2 regions of the Vagococcus changpingensis genome follow, and region 1 is predicted to be linked to the other one. Evidence: a T-box and tRNA genes for the amino acid it is inferred to sense, from the RefSeq annotation. Region 1 holds a T-box; the other holds one or more tRNA genes.

Region 1 (6,680 bases):
AAACGCGTTCGCGGACGTCGAGGGTTAGATATCTTAAACGCCTTACAAAAAGAAGAAAATATCTCGGTTGAAATGTATGAAGGCGATTTTGAAGATATTCAAGAAGTTGATAGTAAATTGATTAAGTTAGCTAAATTGTTAGATGGTATTGTCGTGACAAATGACTACAATCTTAATAAAGTCTGTGAATTTCAAAATGTCCCAGTATTTAACATTAATGCCTTGGCAAATGCTGTTAAACCAGTTGTCATACCTGGTGAAACAATGGATGTTGTTGTAATGAAAGATGGAACAGAACGCCAACAAGGTGTAGCATATTTAGATGATGGCACAATGGTTGTGGTTGAAGATGGTAAACACTTTATGAACAAGAAAATAAATGTTATTGTAACGAGTGCATTACAAACGGCTGCTGGTCGAATGATTTTTGCAAAACCAAGTCATTCTCAAACAACGATAAATGCTGACTAATTGTTAAAAAAGTCTTAAGAAAGTGCCTTTACTATTTAAGTAAATGAAGGTAAACTAAAAGCATAGGAAGCGATAATACGTGAACAAGGAAGGTAATACCATGGGAAATAAAGTACGTGTCAGATATGCACCAAGTCCAACAGGTCATTTGCATATAGGAAATGCCAGAACAGCATTATTTAATTATTTATTTGCTCGTCATCATGATGGCGATTTTATTATTCGTATTGAGGATACAGATCAAAAACGTAATATTGAAGACGGAGAAAAAAGTCAGTTAGATAACTTAGCATGGCTAAATATTGACTGGGATGAGTCACCTGATAAACCAGGTGAATATGGTCCTTATCGTCAATCCGAAAGAAAAGATATTTACCAACCATTAGTTGATCAATTATTAGCAAGTAACTTGGCTTACAAATGCTACTGTACAGAAGAAGAATTAGAAGCAGAACGTGAAAGCCAACGTAGCCGTGGTCAAATTCCACGTTATAATGGAAAGTGTGCTCATTTAACACCAGAACAACAAGCAGCAAAAGAGGCTGAAGGTATCACACCAGTGGTTCGTTTTAGAGTACCAAAAGGCGAAGAATACACATTTGATGACATTGTAAAAGGAAACATTACATTTGAATCTGATAGTGTAGGTGGCGATTTTGTCATTTTAAAACGTGACGGGATGCCGACGTATAACTTTGCCGTAGCCGTGGATGATCATTTGATGAAAATTACGCATGTTTTACGTGGGGATGATCATATTGCAAACACACCCAAACAATTAATGATCTATGAAGCTTTCGGTTGGACACCACCAAGATTTGGTCATATGACATTAATCATTAATACAGAAACAGGTAAAAAACTAAGTAAACGTGATGAAACGATTCTACAATTTATCGAACAATACCGTGAATTAGGTTACTTACCAGAAGCAATGTTTAACTTTATCAGTTTGTTAGGTTGGTCTCCAGTTGGTGAAGAAGAAATCTTTAGCCAAGAAGAATTGATTAAAATCTTTGATGCAGATCGTTTAGGTAAATCACCTGCAGCCTTTGATAACAAAAAACTTGAATGGATTAGTAACCAATACATGAAACAACTTGATAGAAAAACAATGGCAGAAATGGCCTTACCTTATTTAATTGAAGCAGGATTAGTAGAAGAAAATCCAACCGCTGAAAAACAAGCTTGGGTTGAAGAATTAGTGAGTCTTTACCAACCACAAATGAGTTATGCAAAAGAAATCGTTGAATTATCAAGTTTATTCTTTAATGATACATTGTCATTTGATGAATCTGCTAAAGAAGTCCTATCAGATGAACAAGTGCCAGAAGTATTAGAAGCATTTAAAACTCAATTGAAAGAATTAGAAGAATTTGATGTTCCGACTATTAAAAAAGCGATTAAAGCTGTACAAAAAGAAACAGGAGCTAAAGGTAAAAAATTATTTATGCCAATTCGTGTAGCAGTCAGTGGACAAATGCATGGTCCAGAATTAGCAGAAACGATTCTTTTATTAGGTAAAGAGCAAGCAACAGAACATATTAATTTAGCATTAAAAGAAATACAAGGATAAGAAAAGTAAGTGATAAATTGTCTTTAGAGAGCTTGTGGTGGGTGCGAACAAGTGTTAATTTATCAGTGAAGTGCCTCTTTGAGTAGGATAAGTGAAGTAAGTAGCTTGTCTCGTGTGATAGACGTTATGTTATCAAAAAGATTCACTGTATCAAGTGAATGAAGAAAAGTGGAACCACGTGAGAACGTCTTTTAACAAACAATTTGTTAAAAGACGTTCTTTTTTATCTATGAGAGGAGCAAGTATATGGGAATACAGATATATAATACATTAAGTCGAAAAAAAGAAAATTTTGTACCAATTAAACCAAATGAAGTGAGCATGTATTTGTGCGGTCCGACTGTTTATAATTACATTCATATAGGAAATGCTAGAAGTACAGTCGCTTTTGATACAGTTAGACGTTATTTTGAGTTTAGAGGATATAAGGTTAATTATGTCTCAAACTTTACAGATGTGGATGATAAAATCATTAAGACGGCTAACCAAGAAGGAATTTCAACGAAAGAATTAGCAGATAAATATATAGAGGCTTTTAAAGAAGACACGGGTAAATTAAACGTGCAACCAGCTTGCTTGCACCCACGTGTCGTTGACCATATTGATGATATCATTGACTTTGTTTCTGTTTTAATTGATAAAGGTTATGCTTACGAGTCACAAGGAGATGTGTATTACCGCACACGACTATTTAAACCTTATGGAAAGTTAAGTAATAAAAGCATTGACGAATTGGAAATTGGGGCTAGTCAAAGAACTGGTGATGAATCAGCTAAAAAAGAAGATCCATTAGATTTTGCTTTATGGAAAGAAGCAAAAGAGCATGAGGTTTCATGGGATTCTCCATGGGGAAAAGGCCGTCCAGGATGGCACATTGAGTGCTCTGTGATGGCAACAAAACATTTAGGTGATACAATAGACATCCACGCAGGTGGTCAAGACTTAGAATTTCCTCATCACGAAAATGAAATTGCTCAAAGTGAAGCAAAAACTGATCAGACATTTGCTCATTATTGGATGCATAACGCTTATTTAACAGTCGGTGAATCAGGTGAGAAAATGAGTAAATCACTTGGTAACTTTATTACCGCACATGATTTGATGAAAGACGTGTCACCAGAAGTGGTACGTTTCGCTTTGTCAACGACACATTATCGTCGACCAATGCCTTTCAATGAAACAACAATTAAAGAAGCAACGACTAATTTAGGACGTATTAAAAGTAGTTACAATAATGCGAGTTTCCGATTAGAAACGTCAGTTGATTCTTTAGAAAACGATCATGATTGGTTAAAAGAATTATCTACTTTGATGATGGAATTTGTTACAGAGATGGATGATGATTTTAATGCCGCAAATGGTATTACAGTAGTTTATCAGTTAGTGAAACACTTAAATCGTTACTTAGAAGAAGAGACGGTTTCTAAAGAAGTTATATCTGCCTATCAAGAAACGCTAGAAAAATTAGTGCTTATTTTTGGTATTGAACTAGCTAGTAGCGAGGATTTATTAGATGAAGATATTGATGCGTTAATTTCTGAGAGAAATACGGCACGTAAAGAAAAAAACTTTGCTAGAAGTGATGAGATACGTGATTTATTAAAAGAACAAGGGATTATTTTAGAAGATACCCCTCAAGGAACAAGATGGAGTAGAAGTGAATGACAAATGAAAAAGATTATACCTTACTAAGTGGATTAACTCTTGCTTATGTGGGGGATGCTATATATGAAACATACATCCGTGATTATTTAGTGAAAAGTGGGCAAACTCGCCCGAATCAATTACACCGTTTAGCAACACACTATGTATCAGCTAAAGCGCAACATTATTTGATTGAACAAATGATGGAACAAGGACTTTTAAATGATGAAGAACAAGATATGTATCGACGTGGCCGCAATGCCAAAAGCCACACAAGTGCCAAAAATACGTCGGTTGCTGTGTATCGATCATCTACAGGTTTTGAAGCATTGATGGGATATTTACACTTAACAGAACAAAAGAAACGTTTAGAAGAAGTCATTGCATGGTGTATTCAAACAATAGGAGAAAAAAATAATGAGAAAACCACAAAATAAACGCAAACCAGACAGACAACGCCCAAAATTTGATAAAAAACATCAACAAGAAGCAGATGTACCAACACCAGAAATGGATGATGTGGTGTTAGGAAAACATGCGACAATAGAAGCGCTGCAAGCTAATCGAGGGAATAAACTATTTTTACAAGAAGACATTAAAGGAAATAAAATTGAAGAAATTAAACAGTTGGCTCAAGAAAAAATAGTTTCTATCAAATGGGTACCAAAATCTAAATTGGATGAAATGGTAGATGGATTAAATCATCAAGGGATTGTCTTAAAAATCACCCCATATGAATATCTATCGTTATCAGAATTATTGGAAAAAACAAAAGAAAAAGAAAATCGTTTTTTCTTAATTTTAGATAGTATTATGGATCCACATAACTTAGGTTCAATTTTACGGACAGCTGACGCGGTAAATGTTGATGGCGTTATCATTCCAAAACATCGTGCAGTCGGAGTGACACCAGTGGTAGTGAAAACTTCTACTGGGGCGGTAGAACACATTCCTATTTCACGAGTGACAAACCTTTCGCAAACAGTTAAGGAACTAAAAAAAGAAAATATTTGGGTATTTGGAACAGATATGGAAGGGACAGACTACACCCATTGGAATGTTTCAGGCGACATTGCTTTAATTATTGGTAATGAAGGAAAAGGGATGGGGCAAGCGCTCAAAAAAGAGGTCGATGAAATGATTACTATTCCAATAGAAGGTCACGTACAAAGTTTAAATGCGAGTGTTGCAGCTGGCTTGTTAATGTATGAAGTATATAGAAAGAGAAGATAAACAATGGAGGGCATCATATGACACGAAAATTAAAACATCAAGTCCTTTTTGTCGATGGTTATAATATGATTGGTGCTTGGCCTGAATTAAATCGCTTAAAAAAGCTAGATAAATTAGGAGATGCGAGAGATCAGTTATTATTTATTCTATCGAATTATGCTAAATATAAAGGAATCGAAATCATCGTTGTATTTGATGCCCAACTTGTTCCAGGTATTCAACAGACGTATGATAAGTATGGTTTAACAGTTATTTTTACAAAAGAAGAAGAAACAGCAGACACATATATTGAACGGGAAGTTCCTAATAAAATGAATGCTTTATCAACTGTTCGTGTAGCAACAAGTGATTTGGCAGAGCAGTGGGTGGTTTTTTCTCAAGGTGCGTTACGTGTTTCAGCAAGGGAACTGTTTAATTCAATTAAAGAAATGGAAAAAGAAATTAAAACTGATACACAAGATTATAAGTACCAAAATTTAAGACGAAATAGTCCATGGAATCAAGAACAAGTTCAAACATTAAAAGAATTATTTGATGAGTTAATGTATCATTAAACAAAATGACCCGTTACCTTTATTATGGTAACGAGTCATTTTTTATTTTTTGGCAGAACGCATAAGTGAATCAAACGTTATTTTAACCAAATATAATATACCAGTTGCGACTGAGCCAGTAAAAAGAATACTAGATACGTCTGCAAAAAAGTTTTCTAATTGTGGGTGAGCAAATAAGCCAATCAAATAAAAAATAATGCTTAAACTAAGTAAAATAACAGCAAATAAAAAAATAATAGCATTAACAGTTAATTGTTTGTTTTCTTGATTATTAAAAAATTTTTTCATAATATATCTCCTTTAACAATATGATTTTTATTATCATAATATAGATTTCAATTTGAAGTAAAGAGGAAAAATTAAATCGTAATAGACCAAAAAAGGACGATTATCTGTTTAAAGATAATCGTTCTTTTTTTTATTTGGTTATGTCTTTAATCATATCAGACATTATTTTTCGTTGATATTCTGCTGCATAGGCTTGTGATAACTTAGATTGTTTGTCTTTATTTGTTGCTAAAGTAGGATCTTTAGCGATAGATTCTTTTAATCTAGAAGAAACATAGTTTGTCATTTCGATTTCTAATGAGTCTTTTTTACTAGCCATCTCTTCTCCAAGTTTTTTTGCTTGATCTGTGCTTAACTCTAACCAGTCTTTTGGAATGTAGAAAATATTTTCTTTTGAAATATATTCCCTGTTATTACCAGACATACCAAAAAGCATTTGATACATAGAGCTTTTATATACCCAACGAGTAGTCTCAGTTTTCAGTAAGGCTTTATTATCGTCGCTTGTTTTAATAATATTGGTTACATGGTTAGTCCCAGTTTGGGTAAGTTTTTTTTGAGAGGGGTTTGTTTTATATAAATAAATTTTTTCATCACTAGTTCCTAATGGTTGATAAAGTAATATATTCATTTGGTCATTGTCAGTTGAACTTACAATAGAAATTTCTTTTAGTGTTTTTTCTTCTTTCATCCCAAAATGATGTGAATAGTTCATTCCCATTAGAGTGATACTTCCAATAAATAAGATCCCAAATACGACAGCCAAGGTATAGTGCCATGTTGATTTGGCAAAAATAAATGTAAAGGCAAATAATAAGGCGCTAAGAATAACTAAGATAACTATCATGAGATAACCTCCTGACTTTGAGCAGTTTTTTTGATGTTTTCATGAATGAAGAAAGTAATCAATAAAC
Region 2 (6,680 bases), 360 kb from region 1:
AGGTAAAAGCGCTAGTTATTTAACTAACTAACGCTTGTTTGTTACACTTTTTCTACCTTTTTTACTTTTGTATTAATTTTCCCTTTTGATGCACCAAGAGTCACTATATCTCCTGTTTGAAGTTCACCTGACAAGAGTAATTCACTTAGTCTATCTTCGACTTCTTTTTGCAAAGCACGACGAATTGGACGAGCTCCGTATTCCGGATCAAACCCTTCACTACTGATAACATCAATAGCTGCTGAAGTTAATTTTAATGTAATATCTTGTTCTTTTAATCTCTCAACAACATCTTTAGACATGATTTTCACGATATCATGTAATTGTTGTTTATTTAATGAGTGGAATACGACCACTTCATCTACACGATTTAAAAATTCCGGTCTAAATGATTTTTTCAATTCTTCTAATATACGAGATTTCATCGCTTTATAATCTTTGGTTTCATCTGCTACACCAAATCCAACAGTCTTTTCATCTCGTAAAGAAGTAGCGCCGATATTTGATGTCATGATAATAATTGTATTTTTAAAATCTACTTTACGACCTTTGGCATCAGTTAAATGCCCATCATCTAGTACTTGCAACAACACATTAAACACATCAGGATGGGCTTTTTCTACCTCATCAAGTAATACAACAGAATATGGTTTTTGACGGATTCGCTCAGTCAATTGTCCTCCTTCATCATAACCAACATACCCTGGAGGGGAGCCGACTAAACGACTTGTACTATGTTTTTCCATAAATTCAGACATATCCACTCGAATCAAGGCATCTTCTGAACCAAACATCACTTCAGCAATTGTTTTAGCTAATTCTGTTTTTCCAACACCTGTTGGCCCTAAAAACATAAATGACCCAATTGGACGATTTGGACTCTTCAACCCACTTCTCGCACGTCGAATAGCACGTGAAACAGATTCTACAGCCTCTTCTTGGCCGATAACACGTTCATGCATAACCTTTTCTAAATCAAGTAATCGTTCACTCTCTTTTTTCTCTAACTGTGTTAAAGGAATACCAGTCCATTGAGAAATGACAGATTCAATATCTTCTTCGGTCAATTTTTGTGTATAACCAGCTGATTCTTTTTCTTGTTTTTCAACTAATTTTGCTAATTTTTTTAAGGCTTTCTTTTCTATCTCTCGAATTTCAACCACTTCGGCAAATTTTTGTGAGATAATCGCTTCTTCTTTTTCCTTATAGATATCAGCTAATACCCGTTGTTGTTTCACTATTGGAGATGGTTTTTCCGTTTGGTTCAAGCGTACTTTGGCAGCTGCCTCATCTATCAAATCAATAGCTTTATCAGGAAGCTGACGATCATTAATGTAACGAATAGATAATTTTACAGCTGCTTCAACAGCCTCTTGAGTTATGGTTACTTGATGATGTTCTTCATACTGAGATTTCAACCCTGTCAAAATATCAATGGTTTCTTCTTCAGTGGGTTCATCAACCATAATTTTAGCAAATCGGCGCTCTAACGCAGAATCTTTTTCAATATATTTTTGATATTCATCTAATGTTGTTGCCCCTATTGTTTGAAGTTCTCCACGTGCTAATGCAGGTTTTAAAATATTAGATGCATCAATCGCTCCTTCAGCACCACCAGCACCAATCAACGTATGTAATTCATCAATAAACAAAATAACTTCGCCATCATGGTAAATTTCATCCACCAATTTTTTCATGCGATCCTCAAATTCACCACGATACTTAGTCCCAGCAACTACTGCTCCCATATCAAGCATCATCACACGTTTATTTTGCATATCTTTTGGTACATTAGATTCGATAATCCGTTGCGCTAAACCTTCAGCAATAGCTGTTTTCCCAACACCAGGTTCTCCAACAAGTACCGGATTATTTTTAGTTCGACGACTTAAAATTTGTATCAATCGTTCAACTTCTATCTCGCGACCAACTAAAGGATCTAATCGTTTTTCTCTAGCACTCTGTGTCAAATCTCGTGCCAAAGAATCTAGTGTAGGAGTCCCTTCACCAACTGAATTCTTAATCGCTTTTCTATTTTTACCATTTTTATTATTGTCTGTAATACCAATTCTTCTCATTATATCTTTGCGTAACTTGGGAAGTTCCACTCCTAAATTTTTTAAAATTCTAGCAGATAATAATGTATCTTCTCTAACCAAAGCAAGTAAAATGTGTTCTGTTCCAATGCTTGGCGCCCCTAGTCGTTTAGCCTCTTCACCTGCGAAAGCTAACACATCCTTAGTTCGCGGAGAATAAGGAAGCAATTCGTTTTCTTTAGATTTATAACGTCCATATTGAACAATCTGTTCAACTTCCTCAAACAGATAAGTATCATCAATATCAAAATATCTCATTACTTTTCCACCAATACCTCTTGGTTCCTTCGCTAAAGCAAGTAACAAATCCTCTGTTCCAACTACATCATGTCTAAAATATTTAGCACTTTCTTGTGCAAGATTCAGAACTTCATTAGCCCTTTTAGTAAATAATTCACCCATACCTATCACTCCTATTCTTCATAAGTTAGTCGTTCTAATACATCAATCATCATGTTCGATCTCAATAATTTTTCTTCTTCCGAGCGACTAATACCAGTTAATTTAAACGCTGAATTAAGTAAATACTTTTCACGTACAGTTATTAGATTATTATCTTGCAGTTCATTTAAAATAGCAAATGCTTCACTGTCTGTCAAACCATTACTTATCATATCTGGAATTTCTTCACATATTCTGGTTTTATATTTTATCAATTTAACTTTTACAATACGAATATACCCACCACCACCACGTTTACTTTCTACCCGATAACCTTTTGGAACAGTAAACCTTGTGTTAATAACATAATTAATTTGTGATGGTACACAATTAAATTGATTAGCAATTTCAGCTCGTTTTATTTCAATAATATCCTCATTCTTCAATAGTTCTTTTAAATAATCTTCTATAATATCAGACATATTTTTATTTTGCATAAAAATCTCACCCTTCAAACGTAACATAAAACAATTGACTTATATTGACCTTTATTATACATAATATATCTAGATATTTATACTAATTAGCTTTGTATATACCAAAAGAGCTTTGAATGAAATCATTCAAAGCTCTTTTTACTAAATTATACCGGCGGCCGGGGTCGAACCGGCACGCCCTCAATGGGCACTGGATTTTGAGTCCAGCGCGTCTGCCAATTCCGCCACGCCGGCAAAACAAGAGGCGGTAACCGGATTTGAACCGATGATAAAGGTTTTGCAGACCTCTGCCTTACCACTTGGCTATACCGCCTTTAAAAAACTGGGCTAGCTGGATTCGAACCAACGAATGACGGAGTCAAAGTCCGTTGCCTTACCGCTTGGCTATAGCCCAATAATAAAAAGGCGACTGATGGGAATCGAACCCACGAATGCCGGAGCCACAATCCGGTGCGTTAACCACTTCGCCACAGTCGCCATATTATTAACAGGGGTAGTAGGAATCGAACCCACGCTGACGGTTTTGGAGACCGTAGTTCTACCGCTAAACTATACCCCTTTAAATATGGAGGGGGGCAGATTCGAACTGCCGAACCCGAAGGAGCGGATTTACAGTCCGCCGCGTTTAGCCACTTCGCTACCCCTCCAAATGGCGCAAGACAGAATCGAACTGCCGACACACGGAGCTTCAATCCGTTGCTCTACCAACTGAGCTACTGCGCCAATAACGGTTCCGACGGGAATCGAACCCGCGATCTCCTGCGTGACAGGCAGGCATGTTAACCCCTACACCACGGAACCTAATTATGGTTTCTATTATATTTTATGACCCGTACGGGAATCGAACCCGTGTTACCGCCGTGAAAGGGCGGTGTCTTAACCGCTTGACCAACGGGCCAGTATCATAATTTCTTTTAGTATACGGAGAGTAAGGGATTCGAACCCTTGAGACAGTTATTACCGCCTACATGATTTCCAATCATGCTCCTTCGGCCAACTCGGACAACTCTCCTGAGTTTTACCTTAATTAAAAGAACTCCGGCAGTAGGACTCGAACCTACGACATCATGATTAACAGTCATGCGCTACTACCAACTGAGCTATGCCGGATAATAATATAAGCACGGCAACGTCCTACTCTCACAAAGGGAAACCCTTCACTACCCTCGGCGCTAAGAAGCTTAACTTCTGTGTTCGGCATGGTTACAGGTGTATCCTTCTTGCCATCGTCACCGCACTTATATGTTTTTTATTGAGTGATGATTCACTCAAAACTGGATGTTAAGTTAGTATCAATATAATGGTCCACCGCTATCTTGGTTAAGTCCTCGACCGATTAGTACTAGTCCGCTCCATACATCACTGTACTTCCACTTCTAGCCTATCTACCTGATCATCTTTCAGGGGTCTTACTTCCTTAAAGGAATGGGAAATCTCATCTTGAGGGGGGCTTCACGCTTAGATGCTTTCAGCGTTTATCCCGTCCATACATAGCTACCCAGCAATGCCCTTGGCAGAACAACTGGTACACCAGAGGTATGTCCATCCCGGTCCTCTCGTACTAAGGACAGCTCCTCTCAAATTTCCAACGCCCGCGACGGATAGGGACCGAACTGTCTCACGACGTTCTGAACCCAGCTCGCGTGCCGCTTTAATGGGCGAACAGCCCAACCCTTGGGACCGACTACAGCCCCAGGATGCGACGAGCCGACATCGAGGTGCCAAACCTCCCCGTCGATGTGAACTCTTGGGGGAGATAAGCCTGTTATCCCCAGGGTAGCTTTTATCCGTTGAGCGATGGCCCTTCCATGCGGAACCACCGGATCACTAAGCCCGACTTTCGTCCCTGCTCGAGTTGTAACTCTCGCAGTCAAGCTCCCTTCTGCCTTTGCACTCTACGAATGATTTCCAACCATTCTGAGGGAACCTTTGGGCGCCTCCGTTACCTTTTGGGAGGCGACCGCCCCAGTCAAACTGTCCATCTGACACTGTCTCCCACCACGATAAGTGGTGCGGGTTAGAATGGTCATAACACAAGGGTAGTATCCCACCAGCGCCTCCATCGAAACTAGCGTTCCGATTTCTACGGCTCCTACCTATCCTGTACATGTGTTACAAACATTCAATATCAAACTACAGTAAAGCTCCATGGGGTCTTTCCGTCCTGTCGCGGGTAACCTGCATCTTCACAGGTACTAAAATTTCACCGAGTCTCTCGTTGAGACAGTGCCCAAATCGTTACGCCTTTCGTGCGGGTCGGAACTTACCCGACAAGGAATTTCGCTACCTTAGGACCGTTATAGTTACGGCCGCCGTTTACTGGGGCTTCAATTTTGAGCTTCGCTATTGCTAACCCATCCTCTTAACCTTCCAGCACCGGGCAGGCGTCAGCCCCTATACGTCATCTTTCGATTTTGCAGAGACCTGTGTTTTTGATAAACAGTCGCTTGGGCCTATTCACTGCGGCTGAACTTGCGTTCAGCACCCCTTCTCCCGAAGTTACGGGGTCATTTTGCCGAGTTCCTTAACGAGAGTTCTCTCGCTCACCTTAGGATTCTCTCCTCGACTACCTGTGTCGGTTTGCGGTACGGGTCATTTGTTTCTAACTAGAAGCTTTTCTTGACAGTGTGACATTGAGACTTCGGTACTCTATTTCCCTACTCATCACAACTTGTTCTTAAAGATAAAAGCATTTGACTCTTATCAAAACTTGTTGCTTGAACGTGCACTTCCAGTCGCACGATCTCATAGCCTCCTGTGTCCCTCCATTGTTCAAACAAAACAAACGAGTACAGGAATCTCAACCTGTTGTCCATCGCTTACGCCTATCGGCCTCAGCTTAGGTCCCGACTAACCCTGGGAGGACGAGCCTTCCCCAGGAAACCTTAGTCATTCGGTGGACAGGATTCTCACCTGTCTTTCGCTACTCATACCGGCATTCTCACTTCTAAGCGCTCCACCAGTCCTTACGATCCAGCTTCAACGCCCTTAGAACGCTCTCCTACCATAGAACCAAAGGTTCTATCCACAGCTTCGGTAACATGTTTAGCCCCGGTACATTTTCGGCGCAAGGGCACTCGACTAGTGAGCTATTACGCACTCTTTAAATGGTGGCTGCTTCTGAGCCAACATCCTAGTTGTTTGTGCACCCTCACATCCTTTTCCACTTAACATGTATTTTGGGACCTTAGCTGGTGGTCTGGGCTGTTTCCCTTTCGACAATGGATCTTATCACTCACTGTCTGACTCCCGGATATAAATGAATGGCATTCGGAGTTTATCTGAATTCGGTAACCCAAGACGGGCCCCTAGTCCAAACAGTGCTCTACCTCCATCATTCTCAAATCCGAGGCTAGCCCTAAAGCTATTTCGGAGAGAACCAGCTATCTCCAAGTTCGTTTGGAATTTCTCCGCTACCCACACCTCATCCCCGCACTTTTCAACGTACGTGGGTTCGGTCCTCCAGTGCGTTTTACCACACCTTCAACCTGGACATGGGTAGGTCACATGGTTTCGGGTCTACGACAACATACTCATTCGCCCTATTCAGACTCGCTTTCGCTACGGCTCCGCTTCTTCAGCTTAACCTCGCATGCTATCGTAACTCGCCGGTTCATTCTGCAAAAGGCACGCTATCACCCATTAACGGGCTCTAACTTCTTGTAAGCACACGGTTTCAGGTTCTATTTCACTCCCCTTCCGGGGT

What was found. A T-box is a leader RNA that pairs with one kind of tRNA and senses whether it is charged. The one in region 1 lies ahead of cysS (cysteine--tRNA ligase), so its partner is inferred to be a tRNA-Cys.
Region 2: it has a tRNA-Cys gene. The T-box ahead of cysS (cysteine--tRNA ligase) is inferred to sense a tRNA for this amino acid. The anticodon was not compared.

Annotation. Positions count from the first base shown of each region.
Region 1 is NZ_CP093384.1:1,773,677-1,780,356, reverse strand. It holds gene MN187_RS08590 (PIN/TRAM domain-containing protein) at 1-471, shown strand, start outside; gene gltX (glutamate--tRNA ligase) at 572-2,047, shown strand; T-box leader at 2,032-2,242, shown strand; gene cysS (cysteine--tRNA ligase) at 2,294-3,712, shown strand; gene MN187_RS08575 (Mini-ribonuclease 3) at 3,709-4,128, shown strand; gene rlmB (23S rRNA (guanosine(2251)-2'-O)-methyltransferase RlmB) at 4,109-4,924, shown strand; gene MN187_RS08565 (NYN domain-containing protein) at 4,942-5,478, shown strand; gene MN187_RS08560 (hypothetical protein) at 5,521-5,766, opposite strand; gene MN187_RS08555 (DUF4811 domain-containing protein) at 5,897-6,613, opposite strand; gene MN187_RS08550 (MDR family MFS transporter) at 6,610-6,680, opposite strand, start outside.
Region 2 is NZ_CP093384.1:109,494-116,173, reverse strand. It holds gene MN187_RS00595 (ATP-dependent Clp protease ATP-binding subunit) at 42-2,498, opposite strand; gene MN187_RS10565 (CtsR family transcriptional regulator) at 2,510-2,974, opposite strand; tRNA gene MN187_RS00580 (tRNA-Leu) at 3,124-3,208, opposite strand; tRNA gene MN187_RS00575 (tRNA-Cys) at 3,217-3,287, opposite strand; tRNA gene MN187_RS00570 (tRNA-Gln) at 3,297-3,368, opposite strand; tRNA gene MN187_RS00565 (tRNA-His) at 3,379-3,451, opposite strand; tRNA gene MN187_RS00560 (tRNA-Trp) at 3,463-3,533, opposite strand; tRNA gene MN187_RS00555 (tRNA-Tyr) at 3,541-3,621, opposite strand; tRNA gene MN187_RS00550 (tRNA-Phe) at 3,625-3,697, opposite strand; tRNA gene MN187_RS00545 (tRNA-Asp) at 3,703-3,775, opposite strand; tRNA gene MN187_RS00540 (tRNA-Glu) at 3,801-3,872, opposite strand; tRNA gene MN187_RS00535 (tRNA-Ser) at 3,897-3,986, opposite strand; tRNA gene MN187_RS00530 (tRNA-Asn) at 4,011-4,084, opposite strand; rRNA gene rrf (5S ribosomal RNA) at 4,096-4,211, opposite strand; rRNA gene MN187_RS00520 (23S ribosomal RNA) at 4,291-6,680, opposite strand, start outside.